One region of the Mesorhizobium sp. M6A.T.Cr.TU.016.01.1.1 genome, then DNA from elsewhere that is predicted to be linked to it. Evidence: riboswitches for the same ligand, from Rfam matches in the RefSeq annotation. Region 1 holds a riboswitch; the other holds the start of a gene.
What was found. A riboswitch is a leader RNA that binds a small molecule or an ion and turns the genes downstream of it on or off. The one in region 1 is predicted to bind thiamine pyrophosphate.

Region 1 (7,217 bases):
GGCTTACGGGCGTTTTGGATTATGCTTTTTGCAGCGGGCACGCTCGCTCGATGTCGGCTCGGCTAGCTGGCCTTCGGCGCGAGGCGCTGCGCGACATGGTCGGCGATCGCCAGGCTTGAGGTCAGGCCGGGGCTCTCGATGCCGAACAGATTGACCAGGCTGTCCACGCCGTGCACCGCCGCGTCCTGGATGACGAAGTCGGCATTGGCTTCGCCCGGACCGGAGAGCTTCGGCCGGCTCCGCTATAGGCCGGCTGTAGGGTGCCATCAGGCAGGTCCGGCCAGTATTTGCGGATCTCGTCGTAGAAGCGCTCGCCACGCGTTGGATCTACCTGATAGTCGAGTTGATCCGTCCATTCGACGTCCGGCCCGAAGCGGGCGACGCCGTCGAGGTCGAGCGTCAGATGCACACCGAGCCCGCCGGATTCGGGGATGGGATAGACCAGCCGCGAGAAGGGCGCCCGGCCGGCGACCGAAAAATAATTGCCCTTGGCATAGCGAAGTTCCGGCACGAATTGCGGGTCGAGCCCGTCAAGCGATCGGGCAAGCGTCGTGGCGCCAAGCCCGGCGGCGTTGATGAAGCGCGCGGTGGCGATTTCAAAGCGCTCGCCGCTGGTGCTGTCGATGGTGTCGAGCACGATGCGTCCACCATCGACTCGCTCACCCTCGATGCGACCGGCGACAATGCGGGTGTTGAGGCTGAGTGCCGCCCCGTGCTCCTCTACGTCGCCCCGCAAAGCAAGCATCAGGGCGTGGCTGTCGATGATGCCGGTGGCGGGCGACAGCAGGGCGGCCGTGCACCGCAGCTTGGGCTCCAGCGCGCGTGCCCCTGCTGCGGTCAAGGGTGTCAGGTCGCCCGCGCCGCAAGCAGAGGCGTTGGCCAGAATGGAAGCAAGCACCGGCTCCTGTTCGGCATCTGTGGCGACGATGAGCTTGCCGCAGCGCGCATGCGGAACCGCCCGCTTCTCGCAATAACGGTAAAGCTGTTCCCGGCCTGCCACGCAGAGCCGGGCCTTCTGCGATCCGGCCGGATAGTAGATGCCCGCATGGATGACCTCGGAATTGCGCGAGCTGGTCCCGGTGCCGATGGCGTTCTCGGCTTCGAGGATCAAGGTGTCCAGGCCGCGTTGCGCCATCTCTCGCGCAATCGCGAGGCCAATGACGCCGGCGCCGGCGACGATGCAGTCGACATGGTCCATGATCAGGCCACCTCAGCCTTGTAGTTGTGCCTGCCGGTGAGCCGTTCGACGATCACGATCCGGCGATGCGCATAGGCGGCTCCGCGCAGGTTCTCGCGTTCTGCGACCTCGAAGCTGAAATTCAGCATGTCTGCGTCCACCCGCCAGCCCTTCCGAAAGGGCTTGACACCCTTACGAGAAACAGATGCATCCAACAGCATAATGCAAGAGGCGATGCGCGCCGAAACGGCGGCAGGGCCTAGTCCCGGCATGCAGGACAGGAACCATCATGGACGCACGCCCGAATTCTCCCGAAGCCCGCGACATCAGCTACCACATGCACGCCTACACCAATGCCCGCAAGCATGAGGAGGCAGGGCCGCTCATCATCGAGAAGGGCGACGGCATCTATGTCGAGGATCTGGCCGGCAACCGCTACATCGAGGCGATGGCCGGGCTTTGGAGCGTTGCGGTCGGCTTCTCGGAGAAGCGGCTGGTCGATGCGGCGGTGCGCCAGATGTCCAAGCTGCCTTACTATCACGACTTCGGCTCCAAATCGCATTCGCCGCTGATCGATCTCGCCGAGAAGCTGGTGCAGATGGCGCCGGTGCCGATGAGCAAGGCGTATTTCACCAATTCCGGCTCCGAGGCCAACGACACGGCCATGAAGATGATCTGGTACCGGTCGAATGCGCTCGGCCAGCCGGCACGCAAGAAGATCATCAGCCGCATTCGCGGCTATCACGGCGTCACCATCGCCTCGGCAAGCCTGACCGGCCTGCCCAACAATCACATTTCCTTCGACCTGCCGATCGCCAGTGTGCTGCACACGTCGACGCCGCACCATTGGCGCGAGGCGCTGCCAGGCGAGAGCGAAGAGCAGTTTTCGAGCCGGCTTGCCGACGACTTGGAAAAGCTGATCCTGGCCGAGGGCCCGGAAACCATCGCCGCCTTCTTCGGCGAACCGATCATGGGCGCCGGCGGCGTCATCGTTCCCCCGGCCGGCTACTGGGAGAAGATACAGGCGGTGCTGTCGAAATACGACATCCTGCTCGTCGCCGACGAGGTCATCTGCGGTTTTGGCCGAACCGGCGAGATGTTCGGTTCGCAGACCTTCGGCATCAGGCCTGACATCATGGTGCTGTCGAAGCAGATCTCTTCCTCCTACCTGCCGATCTCGGCCCTGCTGATCAACGAGAAAATGTTCGAGCCGATTGCCGACGAAAGCAATCGGATCGGCACCTTCGGTCATGGCTTCACCGGCGGCGGCCATCCCGTCGCGGCGGCGGTCGCGCTCGAGAACCTGAAGCTGATCGAGGAGCGCGACCTTGTCGGCAATGCGCGCACGGTCGGCGCGCATATGCAGAAACGGCTGCGCAACCTCGCTTCGCACCCGCTTGTCGGCGAGGTGCGTGGCGTCGGCCTGATCGCGGCGGTCGAACTGGTCGGCGATAAGGTGACCAAGACGCCGTGGGAGACGGCCGGCGCGCTGGGCGGGCTTGTCAACGGCTTCATGCAGCAGAACGGCGTCATCTCGCGCAACATGGGCGACGCGCTGGCCTTCTGCCCGCCGCTGATCATCACCGAGCCCCAGGTCGATCAGATGATCGACGCGTTTGAAAGATCGCTCGAAGCCGCGGTCAAGCAGGTCGGATCACAGAGCTGATCAGGTCGTCCAAAGCCAGAGCTGAATGGGCCTTGGTGATTGGCGAAGCCGAAGCGGTATCCAATCTCCCCCCTTGCGGGGGAGATGTCCGGTAGGACAGAGGGGGTGTGAAGGATCGCCAACTTTCGACTTCAGCCTTGCCAACCCGAATCAGCTTGAGGGCGCGGCTGCGATCGATTGACAGGTCGGAGGGAAGCACCCCCTCTGCCTGCCGGCATCTCCCCCGCAAGGGGGGAGATCGGCAGCTTCGGCGGCGCCGCCAAGCTCGGTAATTGGTCTGAAGCGATTGCTGGGAACGATTGCCCTGGGCCACACTTGAACATCCGTTGCGCGGGTGCTACGTCGCCCATATCGACAGGGGCGCTCCGTATTGCCGGGGCTGAGATGGTGGGTGCAAGCCTTCGGTCCCTCAAGCTGATCTGGGTAATGCCAGCGGAGCGAGGCGACCATGTTTTCAGGTGCACAGATTTCCCTGTATCCGATGTGCGACGATTTCGTCGGCGTCATCCTTGGGGCGCTTTCGGCGCTCGATCCGTATCGACCGAATTTCCGCATCGAGACCGACGACATCTCGACGCTGATCGTCGGCCCGCCGGAACAGCTTTTCCCGGCCATGCGCGACCTCTTCGCATCGGCGGCGGCGAGTGGCGTGCATTGCGTGTTGTCGGCGACGGTGTCGCGCGGCTGTCCGGGCGAGCCTGACGATCCAATCTGCACACCGATTTCCGGCAGCAGCCACGAGCTGTCCCTGGCAGAGCGCATCGGCGCGGCGCGGGCGCATGTCGATGGTGCGAAAAAACTCGGACAAGAGGTCGCCGCGCAGTTCTCGCTCTATCCGCTCGGCGAGGGCCATCACATGGATGAGATCTACGGCTGCATCGACTTCCTCAAGATTTCGGGCGTCTTCGACAGGTCGAAGAATTTCTGCACGAAGCTGAGAGGCGATGCCGGACCGGTGTTCGCGACGCTGTCGGAAGCCTTCCTTCGCTTCGGCGCGCCGCAAGGCCATGTCGCGCTCGATCTCACCGTGTCGGCGAACAGCCCGAGTCCTTGTTAGGGCGTGTCGATATTCGGGGTGGGCGACGACGTCGATCGGCCGGCCCTCGGCCGCCACCGCGGCGGGATCGCGCTCAGGTGATGTCTCAGTTTAACTTGCGGCTCACGACCCAGCCGACCTTGTGCAGTGCCGACCGCCGTTGATTTGCTCGATCATTCCGTCAGCGGGGAAGGATGTTCGATATTTCGCGTCGCGACCTGACACTTGGCGCAGCCGGTGCTCATGCTGCGTTTGGGCTCCACAAGCCGATCACGTTTGTCGACGCGGCCCGCGCTCAACACGCCGTCGCTCAACCTTTCCGAAAATACAAGGTTGGCGACATTGAAGTCTTTTCTCTGATTGATGGCATGCGTGACGTTCCCCTGCGGGAGGGTATGGTCAGGAATGTCAGCGTCGAACAGGTCAAGACGGCGTTGCGTGGTGCCGGTTTTCCCGACAATCAGGCGCCCCTGCGGTTTATCGTCATGGCGCTAAAGCTGCGCGATCAAGTGGTCTTGATCGACTCGGGTACCGGCGGTCATCCGATTTATGGTGAGGGGAACGGCCGGCTATTCGAGAGCATGGCTGCGGCGGGCCTTGACCCCAAGGCAGTCAAGACAATCCTGATCTCCCATCTGCACGGCGACCACATTTATGGCCTCATGAACAATGAGAGCAATGCGCAGGTCTTCCCGGATGCCGACATCGTGGTGCCCGCCGAGGAATTGAAATGGTGGACGCGCCCGGGAGTCGAGTCGATCGATCTCGGACCGACGCGCAAGGGCCTCGCTCAGCGCATTCAGGCTACGGTGGCTACGTGGAAAAACGTCAGGACCTTTGAGGGAGAACCAGAACTCCTACCTGGCGTGCACGCCGTTCAGGCCCCCGGCCATAGCCCGGGAATGGTCGCGCATCTGGTCACCTCGGGCGGCAAACAGCTCCTGATCAGCGCTGACGTGGTCAATCTTGCGCCCCATGTTTCAACAAATCCCGAGTGGCAGCTTGCTATCGACCAGGATCCGCAAATGGCCGTCGAAACGCGAAGGAAGATCTTCGATCGCGCGGTCGCCGACAAGCTCACCATTTCGGGTACTCACTGGTTGATGCCGAACGTCGGCACGTTGTCCAAGGATGGCAACGGCTACGTATTCGCAGCCGAGGGGTAAAATCACACTACCCGCTGCCAACTGGACGACGACGGCTGCCGCGCCGGACGAACCGGTCGGCGTCAGACGTCGAACGCAGAACCAAGCGAGAGCGATAATCTTGGCTATCAACGGGTCGCTGCGAGATCCGAAATGGCGTCTGGAACGACCACCAGCTTGCCGACGAAATCCTTGGCGATGAAATCCGCTTGGGCGCGGTGGAAATCGGAGAGCCTGTAGACGCCGCCGACCAGCGGCCGGATCTTCTTGTCTTCGATGTAGCGAACAATACGGCGGAAGTCGTGCCGCGTGCCCTGGCTCGAGCCGTGCAACTGCAACTGCTTGAGATACATGGTGCGCAGATCGAGCTGCACGACCGGGCCGGCAATTGCGCCGGCTGTGGTGTAGCGGCCTTCGGGCCTGAGGATGCGCAGCAGATCGTTGAAGATCGCGCCGCCGACCAGATCGGCAACCACGTCGATCGGCTGGCCGCCGGTTGCCTCATTTACCGCAGCCGGCAGGTCGGCCACACCCCGGGTGATCACCGCCTCGGCGCCGATGTCGAGCACGGCCTGTTCCTTGCCCTTGCCGACGACTGCATAGGGGACGGCGCCGCGCGCCCGCGCCAGCTGCACGATGCCGGAGCCGACGCCGCCCGACGCGCCGGTGACCAGCACGCGCTCGCCGGCCTTCAATGCGGCGCGTTCCAGCATCTGCTCGCCGGTGAGATAGGCGCAGCAGAAGGTGGCGAGTTCGACATCGGTCAACTCGGTGTCGACGACATGGGCGTTCTCGGCCGGCACGGTCTGATACTCGGCATAGCCGCCGTCACGGCCGTGGCCCATATAGTCGATGTCGGCGAGTGAATCGTCGTCGCGGTTGTAGATGGAGAAGTCGACCATCACCCGCTCGCCGATACGGTCCGGCGAGACACCATCGCCGACTGAGACGATGTGGCCGACCGTGTCGGTGCCCTGGATGCGCGGGAAGCTCAGCGTGTTGCCCTGACGCCGCCAGGTCGATACGGCGGCAGCATCTTCCTCCGTGCCATAGGCGCCCTGTCGCACCCAGACATCGGTGTTGTTCATGCCGCAAGCGGTGACCTTGATCAGCACTTCGTCAGGGGCGGGCGACGGCACTTTCACGTCGGTGCGGTAGACGAGCTTTTCCGGTCCGCCGTGACCGATCAGCTGCACGGCGGCCATGGTGGCGGGGAGGGAGGGATGAGAGATCATCGATTTAGCTTCCAGATATTGCAGGTTGGCGCTGCCCCTCACCCTTACCCTCTCACCGTGAAGAACGGGGAGAGGGGGTCGCCAGCGCTGGTGCTTGACCCTTCTCCCCGTTTACGGGGAGAAGGTGCCGGTAGGCGGATGAGGGGCAGCGCCAACCGTCGAAAGTTAGAGATTGGCAAACACGCTCTTCACCGCATCCGCCGTCTTCGACACGACGATGTCGGCCTCTTCGCGCGTCAGGCAGAGCGGCGGCGCGAAGCCGAGAATGTCGCCTTGCGGCATGGCGCGGCCGATGACGCCGCTTGCCGCAAGGGCGGTCGCGACCTGCGGCCCGATCTTCTGCGAGGCGTCGAAGAACACGCGGTCGTCCCGGTCGGCGACGAACTCGATTGCCGCCAGCATGCCGTCGCCGCGGACGTCACCGACATGTTTGTGGCCGCCGACGGCTTTCGTCAGTTCGGCGCGGAAATAGGCGCCGGTCTCACCGGCGTTGGTCACCAGGTCCATCTCGTCGATCAGCTCGAGATTGGCGACGCCGGCGGCAACGCAGATCGGATGCGCCGAATAGGTCCAGCCATGGCCTATGCTGCCGAGCTTGTCGGAACCCTGCACCAGCACCTGCCAGACCTTGTCTGCGACGATGACGCCCGACAGCGGCGCATAGGCCGAGGTCAGGCCCTTGGCGATGGTGATCAGGTCGGGCTTGATGCCGTAATGGTCGGAGCCGAACATGGTGCCCAGCCGGCCGAAGCCGGTGACCACTTCGTCGGCGACCAGCAGCACGTCGTACTTCTTCAGCACCGCCTGGATTTTTTCCCAGTAGAGGGCGGGCGGCGGCACGATGCCGCCGGTGCCGAGGATCGGCTCGCCGATGAAGGCGGCGATCGTGTCCGGGCCCTCGGCCAGGATCATCTCTTCGAGCTTGTCGGCGCAGTGTTGGGAAAACTGCTCCTCGCTC
Region 2 (7,217 bases), 510 kb from region 1:
CCGTGCGTTGGGTGAACAATCCTATGGATCCCAGTATACCGAAATCGGCCACGCGGTTGGCGATCAGCGTACCGGCCGCAGTGTCGGTATAGGGCAGGATCTGCACGTCGAGCCCGGCCTCAGCGTAGAAGCCTTTCGCCCGGGCGACATAGAGTCCTACATGGTTTGTGTTCGGCGTCCAGTCGAGAGCGACGGTGACAGTCTGCTGGGCACAGACGGATGTGACGGGTCCGAGCCCGGTGATCAATGCGGCAGCGATGAAGAGGCGTCTTGAAAGCATGGTCATGTCCTTTGGGCGGGCTGTGGATCGAGAAGCGTATGAAGGATGTCGGCTTCGATGGCGCTGGCTTCCGGCGAGGCAAGATCCTTGCGCGGGCGCGGAAGAGGTATGGCGACTTCGCGCAGCACGCGGGCAGGGCGGCCGCTCAGCACATAGATGCGGTCGGACAGGAAGACCGCCTCGCGGACATCGTGGGTGATCAGCAGCACGGTCCAGCGGTGTCGGTCCCACATCGTCTGAAGCCAGCGCTGCATGCCGGTGCGCGTGAGGGCGTCGAGTGCGCCGAACGGTTCGTCGAGCAACAGCATGGCGCGGTTCTGAACGACGGTACGCAACAGCGCGGCGCGCTGGCGCATTCCGCCCGAAAGCTGCGCCGGATACTTTTGCTCGAAGCCCGCAAGGCCGAATTCGCCGTAGAGCGGCGCCACCTTGTCGCGCGCCGCCTTACGGGACATGCCCTGGACTTCCAGGCCGAGCGCGGTGTTGTCGATAACCGTGCGCCAGGGCATCAGGGCGTCGTGCTGCGGCATGAAGGCAAACGGTCGGCGCGCGTCGGCCAGTGGCCGCCCGTCGAAGTCGATGCCGCCGTCGTGGCCTTCGAGACCGCCCGTCAGCAACCTGAAGATCGTGGATTTGCCGGCTCCGGAGGGGCCGAGGATTGAAACGAATTCGCCCGGCTCGACATGCAGGGTGATGCCGGCAAGCACGTCGACATCGCCAATACTTTTGCTGATCTGGCGCAATTCCAGCCGCCTGTTCATGATTTTCGCGCGGCATCGAGCCGTTCCCATGGCATGGCGGCGCGCTGGATCAGCACCGTGGCGGCAAACAGGGCCAGCGTGAGCAACGCGCTGACCAGCACGGCCGCGAGCACGAGATCGGGCCGGAAATTGTTCTTGGCGTTGAGCATGTAGATACCGAGCCCTTTGGCCGCGCCGGCATATTCCGCGAAGATGGCGCCGACCACAGCATAGGTGATCGAGATGCGCAGCCCGGCGAAGAAATAGGGCAGCGAGGAGGGCAGGCGGGCCAGCAGGAAAATGCGCATGCGGGAAGCGCCCATCGAACTCAGAAGCGCCGAGATGTCCCGATCCGTCGATTCATAACCCTGCACCAGCGCGACCAGCATGGGAAAGAAGGTCACGAGCGCGACCAGCATGATCTTCGGCGTCAGCCCGAAGCCGAACCAAAGAACGACCAGGGGGGCAATCGCCACCAGCGGCAGGATCTGACTGATAATGAATACCGGGAACAGGGCGCGGCGCAGCGGCTTGAAGAAGTCGATCAGCACCGAAAGGATGAAGGCAACGGCCAGCGAGCAGGCGAAACCCGCCAATGTGGCGCTGATGGTCGGCACGGTGTTGTCGAACAGCGCCTGGCGCTGCTGGATGGCTTGGGCGAGGACTCGTGACGGCGCCGGCAGCGTAGTGGGCGAGATGCCCGAGATGCGCGCATAGAGCTCCCAAGCCAAAACCAGCGTGCCGACCGATAGCAAGGCCGGTCCGACCTTGGCGAACAAGGCTGCGATTCGCGGCGCAACGGAGAAAGACTGGGACATGCGAGACCTCCGGCGCGAAAGATCAGCGCGGGGTCGGGCCGTTGGCCGCGACCGTGAGGTCGATCGTGATATGGTCCTCGGGCGGGCCCACGAAATCGCCGGACATCGGAAAAAGAAAAATCTGTGCGCCAGAAAACATCGCCCGCCTCGCTCCGCTGGTATTATCCAGATCAGCTCTAGGGTTTACGGGCTTGCAGCCCATCTCTCAGCCCCGACGATACGGAGCACCCCTGTGGATGGCGGCAATTAAACAGATAAAGGGTGGAGCTGCAAGTATGCGTCACGACCCGTGAAACCCTAGGTCAGAGGCGGCTGCCTCAGCAGTGGTCGCTCAGGTCGTCTCGCTACCGCATGGCATCATCAAAGATAGCATCGCTTGAGCGATTGGCATGGTCTTTCGAGGACGGTAGATTAATGCGCGGCTTCAACTTAAGAGGGTGCTAAACCTGGCAACCTGTTCGAGATCGCTCTCAATATTTTGAGAGTCTACATGACTTTGAAGATATGAGGAAAGGCGTCGGTCGAGCGCACAGTTTCCCGTTCGTCGTCACCATTATCGATGCCAGGCGTTTAGTGAATTGTGGAAGCATGAAGACGCAATTGCATATGTTGCACGCGGCGGGTTCCTCTTCGCCAATTACGACCCGCGCTTTTATCGGAGAGCCAAATGCAAGAATTTCTTCTTTTTGCGTTCGTGGGGTTTGTAGCTCAAGCCGTGGACGGGGCTCTCGGCATGGCCTACGGCGTTGTTTCCTCGACAACACTACTGGGGTTTGGCGTGTCTCCTGCACACGCTTCGGCTTCAGTTCACGCTGCTGAGCTGTTTACCACTGCGGCCTCAGGTTCGGCTCACCTCTATCACCGCAACATTGACTGGAAGCTTTTCTGGCGGCTGATGCCATTTGGCGTGATCGGCGGCGTCCTCGGCGCTTTTGTGCTCACCTCGTTTGAAGGAGCCGTCATGAAGCCGTATGTGACCACATACCTTGCGCTGGTCGGAGCTTGGCTCCTGTTCCGTTCATTCCGGCGGATCCCAAGCAATCCGGTCCCGGCAGGCGTGGTACCTCCCCTTGGGCTTGGTGGTGGATTTCTCGATGCCGCAGGCGGTGGCGGGTGGGGACCCATAGTGACGACCGGGCTTCTCGGTTTTGGCGGGACGCCCCGCTACGTTATTGGCACGGTAAATGCCAGCGAGTTCCTCATCACGTTCTCGGTGTCTCTGACCTTCTTGTTTGCGTTACTAACGGGCCATTGGGAGGAGGCTGGGGGGCTGATGGAAAATCTAATCCCCGTTGCCGGCTTGATCCTTGGCGGCGTGGTCGCAGCGCCGATGGCCGGACTGGTAGTGAAAACAATCGTTGAAAAGACGCTTCTCAGGCTCATTGGTATTCTCATCATACTGCTGGCAGGTTGGCAAACCGCGGAACTCTTCGAATTGGTGTAAACCAACGTCGTGAAACTTCACTTATACACGGAGACTATCGAGTTCTACGCATCACCCGCTTCTCTGGCGGCCGTGCCGGAGACATTCCCAAATGGAACGAAGAGGCCCCGTTGTTGTTTGGGGTCCTTGTACAACCGGAGGCCAACTGATGAAAAATTTGCTTGCAACAACAGGATTGGCGCTGGCGGTCGCGATGCCTGCAGCGGCTCAGGACACCGCGACCGCGAAAGCCGAATTCGTCAACATGGCTGGCGAGAAGAACGGAACGGCCACGCTGACCGAGACAGCGCAGGGTGTGCTGATAGCGTTGGACGTAACAGGACTGCCGGCGGGTGAATGGGTCGCGTTCCATGTTCATGAAACCGGAAAGTGCGACCATCAGACCGGCCATGACTCGGCAGGTGGGCACTTCAATCCGACGAATGCCGAACATGGATATCTCACTGGAAAAGGCCCGCACGCGGGCGACATGCCAAATCAGCGGGTCGGCGCCGACGGCGTTTTGCGTGCCCAGGCTTTCAACAGCATGGTCAAACTGGACGGTGGAGAAACGGCAATACGAGGCAAGGCATTGATGATCCACGGCGGACAGGACGACTACAAAAGCCAGCCTGCCGGTGATGCCGGAAATCGTCAGGCCTGCGCCGTGATCGAATGAGAAACCCAGCGATGAGTAGAGATCCGTCCGACATATGATCTGACCGGCTCTTCAGCCTCGGCGGCCAAGTAGTGGTACATGGTTGGAGCCTCTAGCATGAGGACAAGCCAGACGATAAGCTCGTGCGCCTGCCGAGGAATTGACGACAGCCATCGCGCCGAAATTGGCCTTTATTTCGCGACTGCTGGATGATTGCATGAACGAAACTTCTCCTATGGGCTTGTCCTCCACGGGTCTTGCCCAGTCAGCCATTTCCGCCCGCGGCCTCGTCAAAACGTTCGGCAAGCTGCGCGCCGTCGATGGTATCGATCTCGATGTGCCGCGCGGCATGATTTTCGCCATCCTGGGCCCGAACGGCGCCGATCACCGCACCGGTTTTCGTGGCACCGGGTAAGATAATCGCGGCGCTGAACATCGCCGCCCCGGAAAACCGGGTGCCGGAAGAACGCATAAGCGAACTGGGCGACATGGTAGCCCAGGCCGCCCATCGGATTTCCGCCGCCCTTGGCTTTCGCTCGCCGGCTGCCAATGAGGTAGCGAGTTGAGCCGGTGCCAAACATCATACGACTTCCTCGGCAGATCGCGACGAGGCGTACATCTCCGGAACGGTGAAAATCGACACCTCGCCCTTGAAGCCTTGCAGTTCAAACACACCTGCCTGCACAACTGGCATTGATGCTCCCTGCGCAAATCCGGGACCAAGCACCAGAGGGATCCTCAGCTTTTTGGTCGTTGACTCGAGCCGTGCCGCGCGGTTCACCGGCGAGCCGATCGCGGTGTAATCGAAGCGCCGTTCGGAGCCGAAATTCCCTACGGAGCAGATGCCAGTCTCGATGGCGACGCCGATTTCGATGGAGGGATGCCCGCGCGCGGCGAAACCGGCATTTTCGCGCTTCACCCGTTCGATCAGGGCAAGCCCCGCCTCGAGCGCGCGCTCGCGATGATCTGGCTGATCAAGCGGCGCGTTCCAGAAGGCTAGCACGGCATCGCCCATGAACTTGTCGATCGTCCCGTCGCGCTTGAGTATCTCATCGGTCGCAAGGCCGAGAAAGTGATTGACCACCTTTCCGATTTCTTGGGCACCGAGTTGTTCGCTCATCGTCGTGAAGCCGCGTATGTCACTCAGCAGGATTGTGATCTCGCGCTTTTCTCCGGACAGGATCGCTTCGGTGTCCGAATTTGCGAGGCGCTGCACCACGGAGGGCGACAGATATTGGGAAAACTGCCGTGCCAGGGTGGACCGACGCTGCTCGCTGCGCCTGTAGAGGACATAGCCTTCGAAGCCGGCTACGAGGATCGTCGCAAGCGCCGGCTGCAATGGATCATAGAGTGCACCCTGCAGGCTGTATTCGAGAGCGCCGAACGCGAAGGGCGTGGCAGCCAGGAGCGCCAGAGCGAGTGCGCCGAGCGCGACACGCTCGGCGAGCACTCCTGAAAGCCCGATGAAAACGATGCCACTGAGGACCAACCACAGCCGCTCCAGCGTACGCGCTAGCGTTGGCTCTACAAGATAGCGCCCGGCAAGGATCTGGCCGATTGCATCAGCGTGGATGTCCACGCCTGGTCGCGCCGGACGCGTCGGCGTGGGCAGATACTGGGTCAATCCCACGGCCGACAGATCAACAATGGCGATGGCGTTCCGCAGCAGCGGATTGCCGCGGCCCGAAAGGATATCACTGGCAGATATGCGCGGCGTGTTAGTGTCGGTTTCCCAGAGGCGGATGCTGCCCTGCGGCTCGAGTGGCACAATGGACCCGGCCATCCTGAGCGCGTCAAACCCGGCGGCATTCATCCGAGCCACGTAGCCGTTCTCTCCGGCGTAGAGGCGCAGGAGTTCGAGCGCGAAGGACGGCCAGAGTTGCACGCCTTGAGCCGTATCTCGGAGCCAGAGCAGCGGCACATGGCGCAATACGCCGTCGGGATCCGGCGAAGTGCGAATGACGCCGAGGCCTGCAGCGGCGGTCGAGAAATCTGGAAGCGAGCCTGTCAGACCGGTGAAGCCAGGAAGCGTCTCGGGTACTTGCCCGACGATCGACCAACCGGCTTTGGGCTCTGCTTCTGATACGGTCGCCTCATTGCCCAGGCTGACGGCGAGCGCCGTTCGATGTTTCGCCAGTGCGCTCGCGAGGCGCTTGTCTCCGGCGATACCATCAGGAGAGATGTCAGCCTCAGGCAGCACCAGCGAAAGCCCGATCACCGCGGCACCGGACTCGGCGACACCGTCGACCAGGTCGGCCAAAAGGCCACGGTTCCAGGGCCATCGCCCATATGCCTTAAGGCTCGCGTCGTCTATCGAGACTATCACAACAGGATTGCTCGTCGCCTCGCGCGGGGCGAGGAACTGGTAGAAGTCATACGTACGCTCGCGCAGGCGCGATAGCGGCCCGTCGAAAGCAAAATGGCAAGCGAGCAGCAAGAGTACGACCGCAAGACCCGGAAGCTTGCGCCGGGCAGCCCGCCGCCAATCAGCCAAGGGGCTCATGCCGGCCGGCCGGGCCTACCGGCAGTCGGGATAGCAGTCATCCTCATCCACCCCGCTGCCTACAGGGGGCGCTGGGCTGTCAGGGAACTCCATGGCCACGCCGGGCAATGCCCCGTCGGTGGACTTGCAGGCCTTGAGCGAGTTGCCGAGTGCTGACGCACAAATCGCGTTTACGTCCAGCCCCGGACCCGGTTTGCCTGGGAGGCCGGTGCCGGCTATCCGCTCGATGCTGTCCAATATCGGGAAGGCGTCGATACCGCCGTAGCCGGTCAGCAGTTTGTCATTGTCCGACGTGCAGGCGTGGCCCGGGTTTGTGACCACGAGCTTGCGGCCATTCATCATGCAGGTCATGCGGCCGGCGCGCAGTATGCCTACGGTCTGACCAGCTATCACAAGCACTTCAATGATGCCGCCTCTGGCTCCGAGCACCATGTGTGGCGTCGCAACTCGCATGTCGCCGCCCTTCGAAACCTGACCGCCGTAGAAACGGGCCAGGCCGCTGTTCATCCTGATGTCGATCTTTCCTGATCGGGACCCCGGATTGTAGACGAATTCATCGATCGTCAGGCTGGTGTTCGGACCAATCTTGGCGCTCGACTCGTCCCGGAACACGAGCATTCCGAGACCGGTGACATTGCTACGCAGGTGGTCGCCGAGTTCGACGCCAGCGCCGACGTTCATCGCCTCGCCGTCATTACGGATGATGTTGGTCTGGTAGGCCGTCATGGACCCGACCGTTTCAGCGACAGATGGTGCCGCAAAGGCAAGGCAGGCGATACAAGTGGCTATCTGACG

Region 2: another riboswitch for thiamine pyrophosphate. It lies ahead of EJ075_RS18085 (ABC transporter permease); the one in region 1 lies ahead of EJ075_RS20620 (YkoF family thiamine/hydroxymethylpyrimidine-binding protein).

Annotation. Positions count from the first base shown of each region.
Region 1 covers NZ_CP034452.1:4,293,788-4,301,004, forward strand. Annotated here, with positions in the region: partial or broken gene EJ075_RS20610 (NAD(P)/FAD-dependent oxidoreductase) at 63-1,198, opposite strand; gene EJ075_RS34030 (hypothetical protein) at 1,201-1,326, opposite strand; gene EJ075_RS20615 (aspartate aminotransferase family protein) at 1,467-2,843, shown strand; TPP riboswitch at 3,190-3,301, shown strand; gene EJ075_RS20620 (YkoF family thiamine/hydroxymethylpyrimidine-binding protein) at 3,292-3,900, shown strand; gene EJ075_RS20625 (MBL fold metallo-hydrolase) at 4,074-5,045, shown strand; gene EJ075_RS20630 (alcohol dehydrogenase family protein) at 5,153-6,259, opposite strand; partial or broken gene EJ075_RS20635 (aspartate aminotransferase family protein) at 6,425-7,217, opposite strand, start outside.
Region 2 covers NZ_CP034452.1:3,784,867-3,792,083, forward strand. Annotated here, with positions in the region: gene EJ075_RS18075 (ABC transporter substrate-binding protein) at 1-286, opposite strand, end outside; gene EJ075_RS18080 (ABC transporter ATP-binding protein) at 283-1,044, opposite strand; gene EJ075_RS18085 (ABC transporter permease) at 1,038-1,838, opposite strand; TPP riboswitch at 1,968-2,080, opposite strand; gene EJ075_RS18090 (sulfite exporter TauE/SafE family protein) at 2,506-3,282, shown strand; gene EJ075_RS18095 (superoxide dismutase family protein) at 3,431-3,940, shown strand; gene EJ075_RS33745 (hypothetical protein) at 4,080-4,334, shown strand; gene EJ075_RS18110 (adenylate/guanylate cyclase domain-containing protein) at 4,500-6,413, opposite strand; gene EJ075_RS18115 (FecR domain-containing protein) at 6,438-7,148, opposite strand.